One region of the Microbacterium sp. NPDC078814 genome, then DNA from elsewhere that is predicted to be linked to it. Evidence: riboswitches for the same ligand, from Rfam matches in the RefSeq annotation. Region 1 holds a riboswitch; the other holds the start of a gene.
The links. Region 1 has a riboswitch for thiamine pyrophosphate ahead of AB0300_RS06280 (ECF transporter S component). Riboswitches for the same ligand answer to the same signal wherever they lie in the genome.
Positions count from the first base shown of each region.

Region 2: it holds a riboswitch for thiamine pyrophosphate, as region 1 does, so the genes downstream of both, thiM (hydroxyethylthiazole kinase) here and AB0300_RS06280 (ECF transporter S component) in region 1, are expected to answer to the same signal.

Region 1 covers NZ_JBFBLT010000003.1:14,829-22,330, forward strand. The annotation lists gene AB0300_RS06270 (energy-coupling factor transporter transmembrane component T) at 1-178, opposite strand, end outside; gene AB0300_RS06275 (ABC transporter ATP-binding protein) at 175-1,629, opposite strand; gene AB0300_RS06280 (ECF transporter S component) at 1,629-2,270, opposite strand; TPP riboswitch at 2,263-2,372, opposite strand; gene AB0300_RS06285 (D-alanyl-D-alanine carboxypeptidase) at 2,450-3,940, shown strand; gene AB0300_RS06290 (ABC transporter ATP-binding protein) at 3,991-6,267, opposite strand; gene AB0300_RS06295 (ABC transporter ATP-binding protein) at 6,264-7,502, opposite strand, start outside.
Region 2 covers NZ_JBFBLT010000001.1:12,254-19,755, forward strand. The annotation lists gene argC (N-acetyl-gamma-glutamyl-phosphate reductase) at 1-794, opposite strand, end outside; gene AB0300_RS00070 (bifunctional hydroxymethylpyrimidine kinase/phosphomethylpyrimidine kinase) at 1,034-3,181, opposite strand; gene thiM (hydroxyethylthiazole kinase) at 3,178-4,026, opposite strand; TPP riboswitch at 4,017-4,110, opposite strand; gene AB0300_RS00080 (NAD-dependent epimerase/dehydratase family protein) at 4,118-5,089, opposite strand; gene AB0300_RS00085 (DUF402 domain-containing protein) at 5,331-6,050, opposite strand; gene pheT (phenylalanine--tRNA ligase subunit beta) at 6,110-7,502, opposite strand, start outside.

The DNA of each region.
Region 1 (7,502 bases):
ACCCGATGCCGGCGAACAGGAACAGCACCGCTTCGAGCACCAGGGCGACCGCCGCCGAGACGGGATCCAGCGTGAGGATCAACGGCACGGCGATGAGCGCGCTCACGCCGAGCTTCGCGACCGGGTTGATCCGGGCCACGACGCCGGCGCGGGCGCGGGTGTCGGCGAGATCCGTCATGCCGGCGCCTCCAGGGCGAAGCGGGTGGCGTGCAGGGCGCGCGCCACGTCGAGGTCGTGCGTGACGGTGACGATCGCGGAGCCCTCATCCCGGAGGGTGGCGAGCATCGCGACGAGCTCGGCCCAGGTGCGGGCGTCCTGTCCGAACGTCGGCTCGTCGAGGATCAGCACCCGGGGTCGCGTGGCGATCGCGGCCGCGACGGTGAGACGGCGCTTCTCCCCACCCGAGAGCGTGTACGGGTTCGCGGCTCCCAGCGCGGACAGGCGCAGGCGGGCGAGCAGCTCGTCGACGCGGGCCTCGACCTCGTCCTCGGGGACGCCCAGCGCGCGCGGGCCAATGGCGAGCTCGTCCCGCACAGTGGTGGCGAGGAGCTGGTGCTCCGGCTCCTGGAAGACCATGCCGATCCGGGTGAGGAGGTCGCGGGACGCCCAGCGGATCGGCGCGGGATCGGCACCCTGCGCGAGCATCGGCGCCGCGATCACGGCCCCCTCCGCGGGCGGGAGCAGGCCCGCGAGGGTCAGGCCCAGCGTGGACTTGCCCGCGCCGTTCGGACCGGTGATCGCGAGGGCCTCGCCCGCCCGCACGTCGAGGTCGATGCCGCGGGCCACCGGACGCCCCTTCACCCGCGCCACGGCGAGTGCTCGGGCCGACAGCAGCACCTCGCCGGGCACTGTCCTCGGTGCCGGGGGCTCGGCGGGAGGACGCCCGGGCACCCAGACGCCGTCCGCCGCCAGGCGCTCTCCCTGCGCACCGAGCACCGCGGCGGGAGGGCCGTCCGCGACCACCCCGCCGGCACCGAGCACGATGACCCGGGTGAGGAGCGGCAACCACACCTCGAGTCGATGCTCCACGACCACGAGGGTGGCGGGGTGCGCGGCGAGCATCCGCTCCACCGCCTCCCTGACCTCGCGCACCCCGTCCGGATCGAGGTTCGCCGTCGGCTCGTCGAGGAGGACGAGGCCGGGGCGCATCGCGAGCATGCCGGCGAGGGCGAGACGTTGCTTCTGGCCGCCCGACAGCGCCTTGGTCGGATGATCGAGCGGCACGTCGAGGCCGACGGCAGCGAGCGCCGCCTCGACACGCGGCCAGATCTCCGCACGCGGCACGCCGAGGTTCTCGCACCCGAACGCGACGTCGTCGCCCGCGCGGGCGAGGATCACCTGGGAGTCGGGGTCCTGGAGCACGAGCCCGGCGCGCCCGCGAGTCGCCACCGCCGGAGCGTCGTCGACGAGGAGCTCCCCCGCGCTCTCGCCCTCCTCCTCGCCGCCGAGCACGCCCGCGAGGCCGTGCAGCAGGGTCGACTTGCCCGCCCCGGACGCGCCGAGCACGAGAACCCGCTCGCCGGGCTCGATGCGGAACGAGACGTCGCGCAGCGCCCATGCCCGGCGGCTCGCATGCCGCCAGCCCCAGCCGCGCGCCTCGACGACCGCGGGAGCGACCTGCGCCGCCATCAGACGCGCACGCGCGCCTCGCGCCCGGAGCCGAAGCGGTCCAGCGCCCCCGTCGCCGCGATGCCGCGGGCGAGCACCCACGACAGGGCACCGGCGATGACGGCGCCGGAGATCACGGTGCTCACGAGGTAGATCACGGTGAACGCGGGACCGGAGCCGGCGTACCAGAGGATGAGGTTGTTGATGCCTCCCGCGAGCGCAGCGCCGGCACCGGCGAGGATCGCGACGGGCAGCGACCAGCGACGGTAGAAGAACAGCAGGAAGACGAGCTCGGCGCCGAGACCCTGCACGAGGCCCGCTTCGAGCGTGAGGAAGCCACCCCACTGGTTGCCGATGAGCGCCGAGACGACGGCGGCCAGCAGTTCGACGTAGATCGCCGCACCGGCCTTGCGGATGATGAGGCCGCCGAGCACTCCGGCGAACAGCCACGGTCCGTCCAGGAGCCCCTGGAGCCCGGGGAGCAGCGGCTCGAGCAGGGCCTTGGGGCCGAGGTACCCGACGTTCCAGGCCAGGAAGATCAGGCCGGCGGCGACGCCGAGCACGCTGGCGACGACGATGTCGACGATGCGCCACCGCAGATAGCTGCGCGCCGGAGCGCCGGTCGTCTTCGTGGACGAGGATGCGGACGTGGACGTACTCATGTGAACTCCTCCCTGCGCTGGCATGACCCAGATCAGGTTCGACGGTCGAAGCGCGATTCGCTCCCTCTCAGCCCGGCCCGCCGGACTCCCGTGGTTGTGCTGTCGATCCTAGCGTCTTCCGCCCGCGCGTCCCGAGCCGCGCACGGCGGATTCCTGGCGGCATTCGGTACCGTAAGCGAGTGACCGCTTCCGATCCCCCTGAAGAGGCGTCCGGCGGCGTCGGCGTCGACGCGCGGCCCGAGGACTCCACCCCCGCGTCCTCGCAGACCGTCGACACGCTGCCTGCGACCACGACGGAGACCGTCGCGTGGGCCGATGCCTCGACACCGGCGACCGCGCTGACCTGGGTCGACACGGACGTGGTCGAGTCCGGGTCGTCGACGCCGGAGTTCGACGCCACCCCGGAAGCCGAGGCCGCCCCCGGCCTGCTGCGCGACGCGACGCTGCGTCCGGCGATCGCCGGCCCCGGCCTGCTCGTCCCGCTCGGGGTCCTCGCCGGGCTCGTCGCCTCCTACGCCGGAAGCACGCTGCTCTGGCCGTTGCACGAGGTCGCCCCCACCGTCCAGGCCGTGGAGGTCACCCCGGTGGCCGCCCCCACCGCCGCGCTCGCCTGGCCGGAGGTGGGCGACGGCGCCGTGGGCATCGCCGGGATGACCACGGCCGCGTCCACGACCGCCCCGGTCAGCATCGCGAGCATCACCAAGGTCGTCAGCACGCTCATGGTGCTCGACCGCCTGCCCCTCGCCCCCGGGGAGCAGGGCCCCGAGTTCTCCTTCACCTACGCCGACAGCATCCGGTACTGGGACTACCGGATCTCGAACCAGTCCGCGCTGGATGTCCCCGTGGGCGGGGTGCTGACCGAGTACCAGCTCCTGCAGGGCACCCTGCTCGGTTCGGCCAACAACTACATCGATCGGCTCGCCGCGGAGATCTGGGGCTCCAATCGGGAGTTCGCGGCCGCCGCCGAGGTCTGGCTCGGCGAGCGCGGGCTCTCCGGGATCACCGTGGTCACGCCGTCCGGATTCGACGCGCGCAACGTCGCCACCCCGGAGGCGCTCGTGGCTCTCGGCGAGCTCGCGATGCAGAATCCCGTGTTCGCGGAGATCGTGGGCACCCGGTCGGTCGAGCTGCCGGGGGCCGGCACGGTGGAGAACACGAACGGCATGCTCGCGGACCCGGGGGTCGTCGGCATCAAGACCGGCACACTCGTCGGCTGGAACCTGCTGACGGCGAAGGACGTCTCCGTGGGGGACTCGACGGTCCGCCTCTACGCCGCGGCGCTGAACCAGGAGGACGACGAGGCGCGTCTCGCCCTCACCCGAGCCCTCTTCGCGCAGACCGAGGCGGCGCTGCAGGCGCAGGGCCCCGCCGTTCCCGCCGGGACGGTGGTCGGACGCGTCCGCACCGCCTGGGGCGAGGAGGTCGACGTCGTGACCGGTGAGGACGCGGATGTGGTGCTGTGGAACGGGGCGAGCGCGACCGCGTCGGCTGTGTTCGATCTCGGCGAGCAGCGCGAGGCGGACGGCGACGTCGGCACCCTCACCACGGCCGGCCCCATCGACACCACCGAGACCGCACTCGTCCTCGCCGAAGACGTGGACGGCCCGAGCCCGTGGTGGCGCCTCACCCATCCCCTCGAGCTGTTCGGCATCGACGCGGACCGCTCCTGACGACTGACGCCCCGCTCCGAGTCCGGAGCGGGGCGTCAGGGCGATGACGATCAGGGACGAGGCGACGCGCCGTCCGCCCCGTCGTCGAGGAGCGCCTGCGCGGCGGCCGCCTCCGCTCCGGGAAGCTGGGCACCGACGGCGGCACCCGCCACGGCATCGGCCGCCTGCTCCTCCGCGCGGACCTCGGCGTCGGCCTCTCCCGTCACCACGACCGGAGACGACCCGGTCAGGGCCGCTTCCGCGTCGAGGTCGGTCGCCGCCTGCTCGAACTGCGACTGGTACAGCCGCCAGTACGCGCCCTGGGCGGCGATGAGCTCGTCGTGCGTGCCCTTCTCGACGATGTCGCCGTGCTCCATCACGAGGATGAGGTCCGCGTCGCGGATGGTCGACAGCCGGTGCGCGATGACGAACGAGGTGCGCCCCTGCCGGAGAGCGGCCATGGCGTTCTGCAGCAGCAGCTCGGTGCGGGTATCGACCGCCGAGGTGGCCTCGTCAAGGATGAGGATCGACGGCTGCGCCACGAACGCCCGGGCGATCGTGATGAGCTGCCGCTCACCGGCCGAGACATTCGACGCGTCCTCGTCGAGCACGGTGTCGTACCCATCCGGAAGCGCGTGCACGAAGCGGTCGACGTAGGTCGCCCGCGCGGCGGCCAGCACCTCCTCGTCCGTCGCGGTCGAGCGTCCGTAGCGGATGTTCTCGCGGATGCTCCCGGCGAACAGCCAGGGGTCCTGGAGCACCATGCCGGTGCGGGACCGGAGGTCGTCACGCGTGATGGTCGAGATGTCCTGACCGTCCAGCGTGATCCGTCCGCCGCTGAGTTCGTAGAACCGCATGATGAGGTTCACGAGCGTCGTCTTGCCCGCACCCGTGGGTCCGACGATCGCGACGGTCTGCCCCGGCTCCACCCGGAACGACAGATCGGTGATGAGCGGACGCTCCGGCGAGTAGGAGAAGGAGACGTTCTCGAACTCGATCACGCCCTCCCCTTCGCGGAGAGCAGGGGCGTCGGGGCCGTCGGCGTCCTGCTCATCGGCGTCGAGCAGGTCGAACACCCGCTCCGCCGAGGCGGTGCCGGACTGCACGACCGCGGCCATGCCGCCCAGCTCGGACAGCGGCTGCGTGAACTGCTGCGAGTACTGGATGAACGCCTGCACGTCGCCGAGCCGGAGCTGCCCGCTCGCGACCATGAGCCCGCCGAGCACCGCGATGCCGACGTAGGTGAGGCTGCCGACGAAGGTCATCGCGGGCATGATGATGCCCGAGAGGAACTGCGCCTTGAAGCTCGCCTGGAAGAGCTCCTCGTTCTCGGCCTTGAACTTGTCCAGCGCGTCCTGCTCGCGGCCGAACACCTTGACCAGCGCGTGGCCGGAGAAGGCCTCCTCGACCCGGGCGTTGAGCCGGCCGACCTTGCGCCACTGCGTGCCGAAGGCCTTCTGCGACCGCGGTCCGATGACGCCGAAGATCACGCCCATGAGCGGAAGCGCCACGAGGGCGACGAGGGCGAGCTGCCACGAGATCGAGAACATCATCACGAGCACGCCGATCACCGTCAGCACGGCGGTCAGTGCTCCCGACAGCGACTGCTGCATGGTCTGGGTGATGTTGTCGATGTCGTTCGTCACCCGCGAGATCAGCTCGCCGCGCTGCACCTTGTCGAAGTACGCCAGCGGGAGCCGGTTGATCTTCGCCTCGACGGCCTCGCGCAGCCGCCACATGGTGCGCACCATGATGACATTGATGACGTATCCCTGCAGCCAGCTGAGGAACGCGGCCACGACGTAGATCGCGAGAACCGCGGCGATCACCCAGCGCAGCGCGTCGAAGTCGATGCCGTCGCCGACCCGGAAGTCGCCGAGCGCGCCCACCTGGTTGGCGAAGTCGTTCTGCCCGGCGTCCCGCAGCGCGTCGACGACGACGTCCTGCGGGGTCCCGGCCGGGAAGCCGGGGAAGTCGCCGGTGGGCTGACCGAGCTGGATCGAGATGAAGCCGCGATAGACGATGTTCGTCGCCTCGGCGAGCACCTTCGGGGCGGCGACGGTCAGCACGACCCCGATCGCACCGAGGATCGACACGAAGACGAACCACACCGCGGAGGGCTTGAGCAGCCCGATCATCCGCGCGAAGCTCGGGCCGAAGTTGTCGGCCTTGCCCGGCGCGACGCTGTCCCAGTCGCCGGAGTTCTGCCGCGCCTGCTCGGCGAGCTCCGCCTCGTACTGCTCCTCGGCGGTGAGCTCCCGCTCGACCGTGGGCGCGGCGGCCGCGCCCCGTCCGCGACGGCGCCGACCCTGGTTCCCTGAGCGTGTCGAAGGGTCCTGCTCGCTCATGCGTCCACCCCCAGCTGCGACTCGACGATCTCGCGATAGGTCTCGCTGGTCTCCAGCAGCTCCTCATGGGTGCCGACGCCGACCATGGTGCCGCCCTCGAGGACCACGATGCGGTCCGCGTCGGTGATCGTGGAGACGCGCTGCGCGACCACGATCTTCGTCACGTGCGGGAGCTCGCGCCACAGCGCCTGCCGCAGCCGGGCATCCGTCGTGAGGTCGAGCGCGGAGAAGGAGTCGTCGAACACGAGCACCTGCGGCCGGTGCACGATGGCCCGCGCGATCGCCAGGCGCTGGCGCTGACCGCCGGACACGTTCGTGCCCCCCTGGGCGATGCGGGAGTCGAGGCCGTCCGGCATCTCCTCCACGAAGTCGCGACCCTGGGCGATCTCCAGCGCGTGCCAGAGCTCCTCGTCGGTGGCGTCCTCGCGGCCGTAGCGCAGGTTGGACGCGACGGTGCCGGTGAAGAGGAAGGGACGCTGCGGCACCAGGCCGATGCTGTCCCACAGCGCCTCGACGTCGGCCTCGCGGACGTCTACGCCGCCGACGTGCACGGATCCGCCGGATACGTCGAACAGGCGCGGGATGAGCGAGACGAGCGTGGTCTTGCCCGACCCGGTGGAGCCGACGATCGCGACGGTCTCGCCCGGCTCCGCGGCGAAGCTGATGCCGGTGAGGACGGGGGCGTCGGCGCCGGGGTACGTGAACTCCACGTCGTCGAACGCGACGGCACCCGGGGTCGGGAAGACGGTGACGCCGTCCACCGGGCGGGTCATCGTGGACTCCGTGTTCAGCACCTCGCCGATGCGCTCGGCGGAGACCGCGGCGCGCGGGATCATCATCGCCATGAAGCTCGCCATGATGACGCCGCCCATGATCTGGCCGATGTACTGCATGAAGGCGAACAGGGTGCCCACCTGCACGGTGCCGTTGTTGACCTCGATGCCGCCGAACCAGATGACGGCGACGACCGTCACGTTGAGGATGAGCATGAAGAGCGGGAACAGCAGCACGAACAGCGAGCCGACTTTGCGGCCGACGACCATGATGTCGGTGTTCGCGCCGCGGAAGCGCTCCTCCTCGATGCGCTCCCGGACGAAGGCCCGCACCACGCGCACGCCGGTGAGCTGCTCGCGCATGATGCGGTTCACGTTGTCGAGCTTGCCCTGGTAGCTGCGGAAGAGCGGGACCATCCGGCCGATGACGAGCGCCGCGAGGACGAGGAGCACGGGGACGGC
Region 2 (7,502 bases), on a different contig from region 1:
GACGTGGCGAGGATGCCGCGCGACATCGGCACGAGGACCGGAGTGAACGAGATCCGGATGTCTTGGGTCCCTGAGCCCGTCGAAGGGCCTGAGTCCGTCGAAGGGCCTGAGCCCGTCGAAGGGCGGGCGGCGGCGAGCGCCTGACGGATCTCCGGGATGTGGCGGTGCGTGCCGCCGACGGCATAGGGGTTCGCGGAGCCGAGGATCTCGCTGGCGAGGAGGTTCGTCTTCAGGCTCTTGCCCGCCCCGGACGGGCCGACGGCCAGGACGGAGACGATGTCGCCCGGGTCGATCACGCCGGCCGCGACACCGGGGGCGAGGCTCAGGCTCACCGTGGAGGCGTTGCAGCCGGGTGCGGCGATCCGGGTCGCGCTGCGGAGCGCGTCCCGCCCCTTGCCCCCTCCGACGAGGAGCTCGGGCACGCCGTACGTCCACGGCTCATGGAAGGACCCGCCGTAGAACGCGTCCCACTCCGCCGACGAGGTGAGCCGGTGGTCCGCTCCGGCGTCGATCACCAGCGGGGTGTCGCCGAGGGCGTCCGTGTACTGCCCGGACTGGCCGTGCGGGAGGGCCAGGAACACGATGTCGTGTCCGGCGAGGACCTCGGGTGTGGTGTCCTGCAGCGTCAGGTGGGCGAGTGAACGGAGGTGCGGCTGATGGGCGACGAGGGGCTGTCCGGCGTTCGAGTGCGCCGTGACGGTGCGGATCTCGACGTCGGGGTGAGCGGCCAGGAGGCGCAGGATCTCGCCGCCTGCGTAGCCGGAGGCGCCGGAGACGGCGACGGAATACGTCATGCTTCTACCTTAACGGTCGGGTCCTCGACGATCTCGGGACCGGGGGCGGGGCCGGAGGCGGCGACACCGGCACTCGACCGCCGCGCGGACGCAGGCAGAAGGGCGGGGTCGCCTAGAATCGGCGGCCGCGACGTCGGCGCACGGCGATGACGCTCGGGACGAGCGTCGAAGGAGCGGTGGCGACCGAAGGCATGCGGCGACGATAGCGCGGGCGTGTTCGGCACCGCAAATCCGGGGCGTCACACGACAGCGCGCGCGACCGGTGCGGCGAAGAAGGCCCGTTCGTGCGCGCTCGATGCGAGGAAGGCTCGCCGCATCCGCTCTCGGCCGGTGTCGTCGGCCCTCGCGGCCGCGGCGGCGACATGCGCGACGGCCTGCCGGGTGGCCTCCGCGAAAGCCGGATCCGCGTAGGTCGCCAGCCACGATGCATAGGGATGCCGGGGGTCGCGGGGCGCCGCGCCGAACGCTCCGGTATGGAGCCGCTCCCCCAGGTCGGTGTAGAGCCAGAAGCACGGCAGCACGGCCGCGATCACCGTGGCGTAGTCCCCGCCGAAGGCGACGGCACGCAGGTGGTCGAGGTAGGCGACCGTGGCCGGGGCGGGCTCGGCGGCGAAGGTCGCGCCGCTCACCCCGGTCTCCGGGGTCAGCCACGACGCGTGCAGCTCCAGCTCGCCGCGGATCGCGCCGTGCGCGGCCTCGGCCCAGAACGCCTGCTCGTCGGGGGTCGGAGCGAGACGTGACGCCTCCGCGAGCACCCGGGCGTACTCGCGGAGGTAGAGGGCATCCTGCGCGAGGTAGAAGACGAAGGCGTCGCGGTCGAGGGTCCCCCCGGCGAGCGCGCGCACGAAGGGCAGCGCGTCGATGTCGCGGCGGATCGCGGCGGTCTCGTCCCACCAGGCCGCGGCCACCTCCTCCGGTGTCGGCCGGGTCTCGACCCCGCCGCGCGCCCAGAGTCCCGAGAAGGGATGGATCGGGCCGTGTCCTCGCCCGATCTCCAGGTCGTCCGCCGCGCGGAGGGACTCCCGCAACCAGGCGCGCGCGGCGCGCACCGCAGTCGCGGGATCGTCGCCCGTCGCCAGTCGTGTGGCCAGAGCCGCGGACAGCGAGCAGCCGGTGCCGTGGGTGTTCGCCGTGCGGATGCGCGCGCCGGGGAACTCGGCGTGCGTACCGGCTGCCGTGTCGATCAGGGCGTCCGGTGCCTCGTCCCCGGGCAGATGCCCGCCCTTCACCAGCACCGCGGTCCCCATCGCGGCCGACAGCTCTCGCGCCGCGGCGAGCGCGTCCGCCCAGTCCGTCACCTCGTGACCGACGAGCACCGCGAGCTCGGCGAGGTTCGGGGTGACCACGGTCGCCCGGGACAGCAGGCTCCGCAGCTCGCGCTCCGCATCGGGGTGGAGCAGCCGATCCCCCGAGGTCGCGATCATGACCGGGTCGAGCACGACGATCGGGGGCTGTGTGTCTCGGAACCACGCGGCGACCGTCCGGATCACCTCCACGTCCGCGAGCATGCCGACCTTCACGGCGTCGATGCGGATGTCGTCACCGACGGCGTCGAGCTGCGCCCGGAGGAAGTCCGCGGGAGGAACGTGCACGGCGCGGACGCCCTGCGTGTTCTGGGCGGTCAGGGCCGTCAGGGCCGCCATGCCGTAGCCCCCGTTCGCGGCGATCGCCTTGAGGTCGGCCTGGATGCCCGCGCCCCCGGACGGATCGCTGCCGGCGATGCTGAGCACGTGCGGCACCGCGCGCCCAAGCCAGCGCCGACGGAAGGCCGCGGCGGCTGTCCGGGGGTCGCCCGCCGCGCACAGCGCCGACACCACCGCGATCCCGGCCGCGCCGGCCGCGCGCAGCGCCGCCGTGTCGTCGAGCTCCACCCCGCCGATCGCGACGCACGGCAGCGCACTGCGCGCGGCGAACGCGGCGAAGCCGTCGATGCCGAGCGGGGCCGGGTGGTCGGGCTTGGTGCGCGTGGGGCGGATCACGCCGACCCCGAGGTAGTCGACCGTGCCGGGCGGCAGCGCGGCGACCTCCTCGAGGTGCGCGGAGGTGTTCGCGGTCAGCCCGATCAGGGCCTCCGGGCCGAGGAGCTCGCGCGCGCGGAGCACCGAGGCGTCCGCCTGACCGAGGTGCACCCCGTCCACCCTGGCGCCGCGACGACGGGCCTCGACAGCCGCATCGAGGCGATCGTTCACGACGAGCAGCGCACGACCGTCGATGGCCGCGGACAAAGCGAGGAGCTGCACGACGGTCTCCTCGTCCGTCGCCTCCTTGTCGCGCAGCTGCACGATGCGGACGCCGCCGGCCACCGCTTCGCGGACGGTCGCGACCACCCCGCGTGCGCCGCACAGCGACCGATCGGTGACGAGGTAGAGGGACAGGTCGACGGTCATCGGGTCTCCTCCTCGACGCGGGCGCGGTCCCGGAGATCCGCTGGGGTCACGGCGGACAGCGCATCGAGCAGTCCGACGGCGAAGCTGCCCGGTCCGCGGGAGGTCTCCGCCGCCTGCTCGGCCGCGACCGTGTAGACGAGGGTCGCCGCGGCCACCGCCGTCAGCGCATCGGTCCCGCTACCGCGGGACGCCCCGAGGAAGGCCGCCATCACGGCCCCCAGCGCGCAGCCGCCGCCCGTCACCCGCGTGAGCAGCTCGTGCCCGTTGGCGATGCGGATCACCCGTTCCCCGTCGGTGAGGAGGTCGACCGGGCCGGAGACGGCGACCACGGAGCCGTACCGGTCGGCGAGCTCGCGCGCAGACGAGGCCGCCGCCTCGGTGCCGTCCGTCGCGTCGACGCCGCGGCCGCCGCTGCTGTGCCCGGCGAGCGCGAGGATCTCCGACGCGTTGCCGCGGATGGCGGTCGGGCGCCGCGCGGCCAGCTCGTGGGCCAGTGCCGTCCGCACCGGGAGCGTGCCGATCGCGACGGGATCGAGCACCCAGGGCGTGGCGGCGGCGAGCGCTCCGGCCACGGCTTCCCGACTCGCCTCCCGCTGCTCCGGGGTCGGCGTCCCGAGGTTGACGAGGAGCCCCGAGGCGGCAGCGGCGAACGGCTCGGCCTCGCCGATGATGTCTACCATGGCCGGCGCCGCACCGAGCGCGAGCAGCACGTTGGCGGTGAACCCCGTCACGACGGCGTTCGTGAGGCAGTGCGTCAACGGCGGCGCAGCCCGGACCTCCTCCCGCAGCCTTCCCGCCGTGACAGCGAGGTCGAGGACGGATTCCGGACGCACAGGATCGCTCATTGCGACATCCCTTCGCTAGTACGAACTAGATCAGGTTCGACGGGTGTGATCTCAGCCGCGGATGCGGCACCCCGTGTCACTGCCTCGCAGTCTAGCGAGCGAAGGCGTCGAGGAGCGCCCGCTCCTCCGTCCGCGTGAGTCCGGCGCGGCGCTCCCGGTCCACGCCCCGTTCGCGCTCGTCCGCCACGACGCGTTCCACCGTCTCGTCGAGGGGCCGGAGCCTGCCTCCGTTGCGCCGGTACCGCGCGTTCGAGCGGGTCATGAATCCGCTCATCTCGTGCGGCAGCCACAGCGGGAGCGAGCGCGGCCCCGCCCAGTACGCGACACCCTCCGCGACGAGACGCTTCTCCGTGCCGACGACGACCGGACCGGTGTGCCCGGTGGAAGCGCGCACCGTACGCAGCACGTCCTCCAGGTCGCGCACGTCGCCGATCGCGTTGACGGCACCGGTGACGGTGGCGGACACGACGAAGGCGGCGACGTCCTCGACGTCGATGACCTGCGCCGTGCGCCCGTCGAGCGGCGGGAGCAGCACGGGCTCGTCCAGGGCCCGGAGGAACGCCGCCGCCCAGTAGCCGAAGCGATCGCTCGGGTCGCCGTCGCCGACGATGAGGCCGGGACGGACGAGGAGCGCGCGGTCGCCGAGGCCCTCCTGCACGGCGTCCTCCGCCGCGACCTTCTGCCGCGCGTAGTCGTCGTCCTCACCGGCCTGCGCCGCCGGGTGCCGCGGGGCCGACTCGTCCGTTCCGACCGTCACGTCGTCGCGGTACACCGACATCGACGAGATGTAGGTCCACCGGGCGGCACGGTCGCCGAGTGCGCGGACCGCCCCGGAGACGTGATCGGCTCGGGAGGAGACGTCGACGACGTGGTCCCAGTCGGTGCGCGAGACGACGTCATAGGCGTCCTCGTCGTCGCGGTCGGCGAGCACGAGGGTCGCTCCCGGTGGCGCCGGCCGCCCGCCGCGGGCGAGGCAGGTCACCGACGCCCCTGCCCCCAACGCGTGCGCGGCGATGCGCTCCGACAGCCATCCGGTTCCCCCCAGGATCAGCACATCCGTCATGAGCCCATGTCATCAGGATCGACGACTCGGGGGAAGAGCCTCCGCTCAGAGCGGAGCGGCACAGGCCACCGCGCGAGCACAGGCCATCACGCGGACACAGGCCCTCACGCGAACACCGCCCACCACGCGAGCTCAGGCCATCACGCGAGCACAGGCCATGGGCGCTGCTGTCGCCTGATGCCGCGCGAACGCCTGATGCCGCGCGGGCTCGGCGCCGTCGCGGAGGCCGGCCCCGAAGCGGTCAGGGGATGACGATCTGGTCGAGGCCGTCCAACACCGGGATCGTCCACGACGGGTCCGGTCGCCAGTCGATCCACTCCCGATCGAACGGCCAGTCGCCGGCATGGAACGACGCGATGGCCGCGACCGCGTGCCGCTCGATCTGCGCGGCCTGCGCGGCGGTCAGCCGTCCCTGGTCGACGGCGGCGACCAGCTCGTCCTCGTCCTTCATCGCCACGCGCCCGTCCTGTGCGATCTCGACGTCGAGGACGTGATCGGAGGTGTAGGTGGCACTGTCGGTGCGCAGGTGCGCGTTCTCGAGGTTGACGTACCAGCCGGCGAAGTCCCACGTCGTCCCGGTGACCGAGCTCCAGAACAGCCAGACCGACCACGGCACTCCCGCGGGCGCGATGCGCAGGATGCCGTTGCCCCACCACTCCTCGACGATCCGGCGCCGGGGCTCCCGCCACCGCCGATCGAGCGGGACGGCCCGGATGCGCTCCCCGTCCCGCGTGCCCTGACCTTCCTGCTGCGTCCCGGCGGCGAGCCACGCGACGAGACCGCGCTCATCGTCACGGACGACGCGCATGGGGGTGACGGTCGCCGCCTCCCCCGTGGTCCACCCCGGCTTGCGGTAGTGCCAGTCGAGCTGCGCACCCGGCGAGAGGAACGGTCCCTCCCCGAGCGATCGCGCTCCGGCGGGGACCGAGGGTGGCGTGGGCTGCAGGAGGAGGCTCGTCATCCGGCCACGCTATCGCGAGAGCGCACGGCTCCCCGGAAAGGGGCCGTGCGCTCTCCCGATCAGTCGCGGAGGGCGGCGCCGAAGCGCTCCGCGGCCACGGCGACGCCCGCCATCTTCGCCTCGGAGGCCTCCGCGGCGGTCAGCGTGCGGTCGTCGGCGCGGAAGCGCAGGGCGAACGTCAGCGACTTCGATCCCTCGGGCACACCCTCGCCGCGGTAGTCGTCCACGAGCCGGACGGACTCCAGCAGCGCGCCAGCGCCCTCGGCGAGAGCCGCGCGGACCTCGCCTGCCGGCACCTCGGCCGGGAGCGTGAGCGAGACGTCCTGCGTCGCGGCCGGGAACGTGGACAGCGACGCCGCCACGATGCGTCCTCCGGCGAGCGTGAGCAGCCGGTCGAGGTCGAGCTCCAGCACGGTGGCGCGACCGGGCAGATCGGCCTCCTCGGCGACGGCCGGATGCAGCTCGCCGACGTAGCCGACCTCCTCGCCGGCGGCGACCAGCGCACCGGTGCGTCCGGGATGGAGCGCGGCGCGCTGCGTCTGCACGACGTCGATCTCGATGCCCGCGGCGGCCCCGATCACGCGGACCGCGTCGAGCGCCTCGACGAGCCCGGCGGCCTCGGCGGCACGCCCCGGCTGACGCGGCGACACATTGCCGGTCAGCAGCACCGCGACGTGGCGCTCCTGCGGGGGGATGGAGGCGTCGAGCTCGGCGAGCACCTCATCCGACGGCCGGACACCCAGCGGCGGGACCTCGGCGGTGCCGTACTCCACGCCGGGCTCCGGGACGAACACGGCCCCGGTCTCGAACAGCGCGAGATCCGTGAGCCCGCGCGAGATGTTGCGGTGCGCGGTCTGCAGCAGACCCGGGATGAGCGAGCGCCGCAGGAACGGCACCTGCCCGTCGAGCGGGTTCGCGAGGCGGATGCTGGGCAGGTGCTCACCGGACGCGGAGCCGTGCAGATCGTTCTGCGCCTCGGTCGTGAACGGGAACGCCGGAGTCTCCACGAACCCGGCGGCGGCGAGTGCGTTCGCCACGCGGCGACGCCCCTGCTGGTGGGCCGTGAGACCGCGACCGGACGGCGGCGTCGGCAGCACCGCGGGGATGCGGTCGAGTCCGTGGATGCGGGCGACCTCCTCGGCGAGCGACCACTTGTCGGTGAGGTCCGGGCGCCAGGTCGGCGGGATGACCGTCCACCCGCCCTGGGTCCCTGAGCCTGTCGAAGGGCTGACCTCCGCCCCGATCGTCGTGAGCGCCCCGGTGATCTCGTCGTCGGTGTAGTCGACGCCGATCAGCCCCTGTACGAAGCCGCGCGGGAGCTCGATCTCGGCGACGAAGACCTCGGCGAAGAGCGCTCCGCCCTCCTCCGTGAGCGTGCCGCCGGCGAGCTCGACCATGAGGTCGGCTGCACGCCGGGCCGCGACGAAGGGGATCAGCGGGTCGACGCCCCGC